DNA from 3 places in the Rhodococcus opacus B4 genome. Region 3 is predicted to be linked to each of the others. Evidence: riboswitches for the same ligand, from Rfam matches in the RefSeq annotation. Region 3 holds a riboswitch; each other region holds the start of a gene.
What was found. A riboswitch is a leader RNA that binds a small molecule or an ion and turns the genes downstream of it on or off. The one in region 3 is predicted to bind cobalamin.
Positions count from the first base shown of each region.

Region 1: another riboswitch for cobalamin. It lies ahead of metE (5-methyltetrahydropteroyltriglutamate--homocysteine S-methyltransferase); the one in region 3 lies ahead of ROP_RS21565 (CbtB domain-containing protein).
Region 2: another riboswitch for cobalamin. It lies ahead of ROP_RS31195 (ABC transporter substrate-binding protein); the one in region 3 lies ahead of ROP_RS21565 (CbtB domain-containing protein).

Region 1 is NC_012522.1:3,270,362-3,272,620, reverse strand. Features, by position in the region: gene metE (5-methyltetrahydropteroyltriglutamate--homocysteine S-methyltransferase) at 1-925, opposite strand, end outside; cobalamin riboswitch at 1,061-1,256, opposite strand; gene ROP_RS15040 (enoyl-CoA hydratase) at 1,389-2,204, opposite strand.
Region 2 is NC_012522.1:6,885,153-6,887,411, reverse strand. Features, by position in the region: gene ROP_RS31195 (ABC transporter substrate-binding protein) at 1-871, opposite strand, end outside; cobalamin riboswitch at 968-1,110, opposite strand; gene ROP_RS31190 (MMPL family transporter) at 1,203-2,259, shown strand, end outside.
Region 3 is NC_012522.1:4,689,153-4,691,411, reverse strand. Features, by position in the region: gene ROP_RS21575 (alpha/beta fold hydrolase) at 1-438, opposite strand, end outside; gene ROP_RS21570 (antibiotic biosynthesis monooxygenase family protein) at 471-785, shown strand; cobalamin riboswitch at 836-969, shown strand; gene ROP_RS21565 (CbtB domain-containing protein) at 992-1,186, shown strand; gene ROP_RS21560 (CbtA family protein) at 1,177-1,971, shown strand; gene ROP_RS21555 (DUF5996 family protein) at 1,982-2,259, opposite strand, start outside.

The DNA of each region.
Region 1 (2,259 bases), 1.4 Mb from region 3:
ACGCGGTGCCGAGGGTGGTCAGCGCGTGCTCGAGGTCGGTGCGCCAGACGTTGCGACCGTCCACCACACCGGCGACGACATGCTTGCGGGTCAGCTCGGGAACCGCGGCGAGGGTGTCGGATCCGGCGACCAGATCGACCGCGATGCCCTCGACCCCGGTCGAGGCGAGCGCGGGCAGCGCGTCGCCGAGGCTGCCGAAGTACGACGCCAGCAGGATCGCGGGACGGGATTCGACGGCGGAGAGCTGGTCGTAGACGCGCTTGGCGGTGGCGATCTCCTGTGGGGTGCGGTCGGCGACCAGGGCCGGTTCGTCGATCTGCACCCACTCGGCGCCGGAGTCGTGGAGCCGGGTCAGCAGATCCGCATACAACGGCACCAGCTCGTCGATGCGCTCGAGCAGGGGTGCGTCCGAGCCGACGGTCTTCGACAGCAGCAGGAACGTCACCGGGCCCACGATCACCGGGCGGGCCGCGATGCCGAGTTCGAGCGCCTCACCGAGTTCGCCGATCACCTTCGACGCGTCCAGGGTGAACGTGGTGGAGGGGGCGATCTCGGGGACGAGGTAGTGGTAGTTGGTGTCGAACCACTTCGTCATCTCCAGCGGGGTGACGGTGTCGGTGCCGCGGGCGGCGGCGAAGTACCGGTCGAGGTCATTGCCGATGCCGGCGACTCGGTCGGGCAGGGCACCGAGCATCACGGCGGTGTCGAGGACCTGGTCGTAGTACGAGAACGTATTGACCGGGATCGAATCGAGCCCGGCATCGCGCAGGTCGGTCCAGTTTCGTCGGCGCAGGTCGGCGCCGACCTCGGTCAGGGCGGCGGCGTCGGCGCGGCCCGCCCAGTAGGCCTCGACGGCCTTCTTGAGTTCGCGGTTCGGACCGATGCGAGGTGATCCCAGTACGGTCGCGGTGAAGAGGGTGGTCACGGTGTTTCTCCAGTTACAGGCAGGGAAGGACCACCACCGGCAGAAACGAGTACACCTCTCGAGCCCGAGACAACGCATGCTGCGACACGAGAAGGCCTACACGCCCATTCCCCGAGGCGGTGGACCGTCGGGCACGGCGTGCCCGACACAGTCGGCAGGTCTTCGGACTCGTGGGCCCCCGGTGGCATCCACCGGACCTAGTGGCCGTCGCTTCCCAGGCAAATGCCCAGTGCATGATGACGGCGGTCGTTCCCACTCACCGCTGCGGGACAGTCCCGGATTCTCACCGGGTTCCCTCTCACACCCCGAAACCCCGGCAGGGATCCGCGGTGCTTCGACGCCCGGTGCGGTCTTCGGGGCTCCTCACGACCGAGCCGGGCGAACCAGCTGCACCGGTCAGCATAGGACACCACCCGCCCGGGTGGGACACCCCGCCGGACCCGCCTCGGGACGCCACCGATGCTCACCTTCCCGACCACTCCGCGCGTTCGCCCCGCAGGAACGCGGCCACCCCCGCCCGGAAATCGTCGCTCCCGTACGCGGCGCGGACCAGGTCCGCGGACTCCGGCAATACCGTGGTCCGGATTCGGCGCAGCACCTCACGGGTCGAGCACACCGTCAAGGGCGCGGCGGCGAGTAGGTCCCCGGTCACGACGGCCACCAGGTCGTCGAAGTGGTCGGGGACGGCGGTCTCGGCCACGAATCCGATCGACGCTGCCTCGGCGGCAGGCAGCATCCTGGCCCGCGCCACCATCGATGCCAGCCGGGCCGAGCCCAACCTGTCGGCGAGCAGCGCCAGCGGATACGCGGACAGCGCGTTGCCCAGGGTGCGGGCGATCGGCAATCCGAAATACGAGCGCGTGGTCGCGACCCGGACATCGCACGCCGCCGCGACGATCAACCCCGCACCCACACAAGGTCCGTCGATCACCGCCAACGTCGGCACCCGCACCCGTTCCAGGCGCGCGAGCACCGCCACGAACCGGTTCTCGTACTCCACCCCGTCCTCACCATCGGTGAAGGACCGGAAGTGCGCGATGTCGGAGCCGGCAGCGAATGCCCGGCCGGCACCGCGGACGACCAGCAACCGCACCGCCGGATCCACGTTCACCCGCTCACACACGCGACCGAGGTCTTCGTACATCTGCGGTGTCAGCGAGTTGAGCTTGCCCGGCCGGTTGAACGTGACCGTCACAACCGTGTCCGCCTCCTCGACGAGCAGATCCGGGACGGTGAACTCCGCGGCCACTTCTGCAGTGCCCGTCGTCATGGTCGTCATCGCATTCCCGTCCTCACTGCTCACCCGTTCGATCACACCCTTCGGTGTGCGGCAC
Region 2 (2,259 bases), 2.2 Mb from region 3:
GCGTCGTCGACATGATCGGGTGCGACTTCAGGAAGTCGATCTTCGCCTGCGCACTCGTCGTGCCGTAGTCGAGGACGACGATCGCCTCCGGCGCGCGTTCGCCGATGACCTCCCACGTGGACTTCGAATACGGCTTCTCGCCCTCGGCGAACAGGTTGGCCGCGCCCGCATGGTCCGCGATGAGCTGGCCGACACCCACACCGCCGATCGTCAGCGGGACGTCCTCGCCGGAATCGTAGAAGAACGTCGGAACCGGCGCGGCGCCTGCGATCTCGTCCCGCACGGCCTGCAGTCCGGACGTCACCCGGTCGCTGACGGCGCGCGCCTCGTCCGGAACACCGAGGATCTCACCGAGCTGGCCGTAGTCGCTGCGCAGCAGCCCGATGTCGGGGAAGCCCTGCCCGCAGTACTCGGAGAACAGGAAGGTCGGAATGCCCTGTTCCCCGAGGGACTCGCGTGATCGCCCCTCCTTCTCGTCGAACGCGCTGCGCATGCCGCCGACCACCAGGTCGGGGTCGAGGTCGAGGATCTGCTCCCGGGTCGGGTACTCCGTCGCGAGTTTCGGGATCTTCGCGAACTGTTCCGCGAACTCCGGCAGCGGGGTCGCGTCGCCGTACCCCGTGCCGACGATGCGATCGCCCGCCCCCATCTCGATCAGCACCTCGGTGACGTGATCGTTCATGCTGACGATGCGCTGGGGCGGCGCGTCGAACGTCTCCGTTCGCGCGCAGTTGGTGACGGACACCGGCTCGGCGAAAGATTCGGTGGAAGCGGTCTCCCCCACGGACTCCCCGCGTGAACATCCCGCGACCACCAGCGCGGCCACGGCGAACGTGACCAGGGCGGAACTTCGGAACGACTGACAGTACATGTAAACCTCATTGCGGCTCAGAGCCACGAATGAGAAGCCGGCAGACGCCCACGCGGAGGCGCGCCTGCGGGACTCCGCTTCGTAGACCACGACGAAAAGGATGTCGCACCACACGGCGGGTATTCGGGCTCGCCACCGAAATGCTCTGGTGGCCTACCGTTGCGGGTCAGCGCCGGATTCGGACCGGCTTCCCCCGTGCGTGTGGCTGCAAGTGCACTGCCGAGTATGCACGATTCGCCGGGACCCGCGTCACACCCCCACCGGTGATCCCTCGATCCGCACTACAGTCGGCAGTCGCAGCCGACCGCCCCCGACCACCCGGAGTTGACGCATGACACGTTGGGCCTCGACCGTTGTTTCACGCAAATGGTGGGTCCTGACCCTCGCCGTGTTCGCCGTTCTGGTGAGCGGTGCATGGGGCACCGGCGTGTTCGCGAAGCTCAGCTCGGGTGGATTCACCGACCCCGGTAGCGAATCCGCCGAGGTCGCGCGAATCGTCGAGGCGAATCTGGGTCCGCAGACCCCGGACATCATCGCCATCTACACCGCACCCGACGGGAAGACCCTCGACGACATCGGCCCCCAGGTCACCGCGAGTCTCGACCGGTTCGCCGCCGAGGTGCCGACGTATTCGGTGAACTCCTACTGGACCGCGGACGCGACGCGGAAGCAGTCGATGGTGTCGGGGGACGGCACCAAGGCGTCCGCAGCGATCACCGTCGACCCGGATGCCGGGATCACCGCCGCCACGTTCAACGATCTGCTCCCGAAGCTCGAGGTGGAGGGCGTCGACACCGAGTTCGCCGGAAACTCGGTGGTGGGTGTGGCGTTCAACAACCGGCTGCAGCAGGACCTGGTGCTGGCCGAGGCGATCGCGCTCCCGATCACTCTCGTGTTGCTGGTCTTCATCTTCGGCGGACTGGTCGCCGCCGCCGTACCGGTGTTCGTCGGGCTGCTCTCGATATTCAGTGCCCTCGCGACGCTGCGCCTGCTGACACTGTTCACCGACGTCAGTTCGTTCGCGATCAACGTGGCATCCCTGCTGGGCCTGGGGCTCGCGATCGACTACGGCCTGTTCATCGTCGGCCGTTTCCGCGAGGAACTCGAGTCCGGCGCCGACGTGGCCGAGGCGACCCGGCGCACAGTCCTGACCGCGGGCCGCACCGTGCTGTTCTCCGGTCTGCTTCTCGTGTGCGCGTTCTCGGGAATGCTGGTCTTTCCGCAGGACGTGATCAAGTCGCTCGGGTTCGGGGCGATGGCCGCGGTCGCGAGTGCGGCGCTGCTGTCCCTCACCGCGGTGCCCGCGCTGCTCGCGATCCTCGGTCACCGCATCAACGCGCTGACCTGGCGCAAGGATGCGGCGCAGCGCGGTGAGGTGCGCGCCCGCA
Region 3 (2,259 bases):
AACCGGACCGAAGAACTCGAACAGATCCTCCCGGGTCGCGAACGGCTGCGGCCAGTTCGAGATCATCGCCGCCCAGTCGTCGGCGGTGCGGCCGCGGAAGTCGGGGGCCATGTCTTCGAGGACGAGCGCCGATACCTTCTCGGGGTGCTCGGCCGCCAGGCACCACGCGTGCAGGGCACCCATCGAATGGCCGATCACCACCCACGGCTCGGTGAAGGGGTCGAGCGCCGCGGACAGGTCGGCGACGAACGCTTCCGTCGTCAACCGCGACGGCGCGGGCCTGCCGTGGCCCGCGGCGTCGAACGTGAAGACGTGGCCGTGCTCGCGCAGCCACGGCAGGTGCCGCCCCCACGTCCGGGCACTGCCCATCAGTCCGTGCAGCAGCAGAATCGGCTGTCCCGTCCCACCCTCGTCGTGCAACGCACTCTCACCCGCCACCACTCCGACGCTAGCGGAGTAACCTCGCCCGCATGGCAGTGGTGAAGATCAACGCAATCGAAATCCCCGAGGGTGCGGGCCCCGAACTCGAGAAGCGCTTCGCGGCGCGCGCGCACGCCGTGGAGAACTCTCCCGGCTTCCTCGGTTTCCAGCTCCTGCGTCCGGTGCAGGGCGAGAACCGCTACTTCGTCGTCACGCAGTGGGAGAGCGAAGAGGCCTTCGCGGCGTGGCGCGACGGTCCGGCCCGGGAGGCCCATGCGGGCGAGCGGAAGAAGCCGGTGGCGTCCGGGGCCTCGCTGCTGGAGTTCGAGGTCGTGCTCGACGTCGCGGCGGCGAACAAGAGCTGAGCGCGGGGCCGGGCGGAAGGATTGACACGACGGCCCGCCGGGTGCAAAAGTTCGCAGGACAATGCGATGGTTCGGCAGGAATCCGGTGCAATCCCGGAGCGGTCGCGCCACTGTAAATCGGAGTAGTCCTTCACGGGAACCACCTCGACAGCCAGATACTGCGGCCATCGCCTGGACCTAGGGGACGCGAAATCCCAGGAGGAACTGTGGCACTCGCCTACGCACCCGGCTCGTCGGTCGACACGACCCGTCTCGCCGTCATCTCTTTCGCGATCGTTCTGTTCGCGATGCTCGCTCTCTACCTCGTGGGATTCGACCAGGGCGCGATCTCGCGCAGTGGCATGTACATGCATGAATTGATGCACGACGGCCGCCACCTCCTGGGTCTGCCATGCCACTGACCGATTCCTTCACGAAACTCCTGATCCGCGGTCTGCTGGCCGGCCTGATCGCAGGCATCCTGGCCGGTGGCGTCGCGTTCGTTCTCGGTGAGTCGCACATCGACGCGGCCATCGCGATCGAGGAGTCGCACAGCGCCGCCGAACCCGAAGGCCACTCGCATGACGCCGCGCAGGCGGACGAGCCTGCCGGGCACTCGCACGACGAGGAAGAGGCCCTGGTCAGCCGCGACGGGCAGCGCTTCGGACTGTTCCTCGCCACGTCCCTCGCGGGGCTGGCACTGGGAGCGATCTTCGCCGTCGTCGCGAATTACGCACGTCGGGTGACGACGCTGTCGGGGCCGTTGCTCGGTCTGACCCTGGCCGCGTTCGGCTGGCTGGCAATCGAGGCGGTGCCGTTCTTCAAGTACCCGGCCAACCCGCCCGCTGTCGGAGACCCCGAGACGATCAACCAGCGCACCTGGCTGTGGCTTGCCGCGGTCGCGCTGGGCCTGCTCGCCGTGGTCGCGTCCGTCTTCGCGGCGAAGGCCGTGGCCGCACAGGAGTTCCTGTCGGTGCGGATCGCCGCGCCGGTTGCCGTGTTCCTCGTGGTGACGACCGTCGGATACCTCGTGCTGCCCACCATCAACGAAGTGGGCGACGACTTCCCCGCAGTGCTGCTGTGGCAGTTCCGACTGTCGTCGCTCGCGACGCAGGCCACGCTGTGGCTGGTTCTCGGACTCGTGTTCGCGTTCCTCACCGAGCGTGCCACCCGGGCCACGGCGCCCGCGGCGGCGAACGCAGCCTGACCTGCACGGGTCAGCGGGACTTGTCCCAACGGGCCGGGTCCGCCTCCAGGGCGGCCCGGTCCCAGCCACCACGCTCGGCGGCCGCGTCGTACGTGCTGTGCAGAAACCTCAGCAGAGCCGCGTCGGGATCCTCCGCGGTGCGGACGGCCTCGTACGGCAGCAGGAATTGCCGGAACTCCGCGCTGTAGAACGCTCCGTCCGGCCCGATCGGGTAGTCGGCGAAACCGTCCGGCTCCGGGTAGGCGTACGCGTAGAACGCACCTTCGACGCCCCCGCCGGGCCAGAATC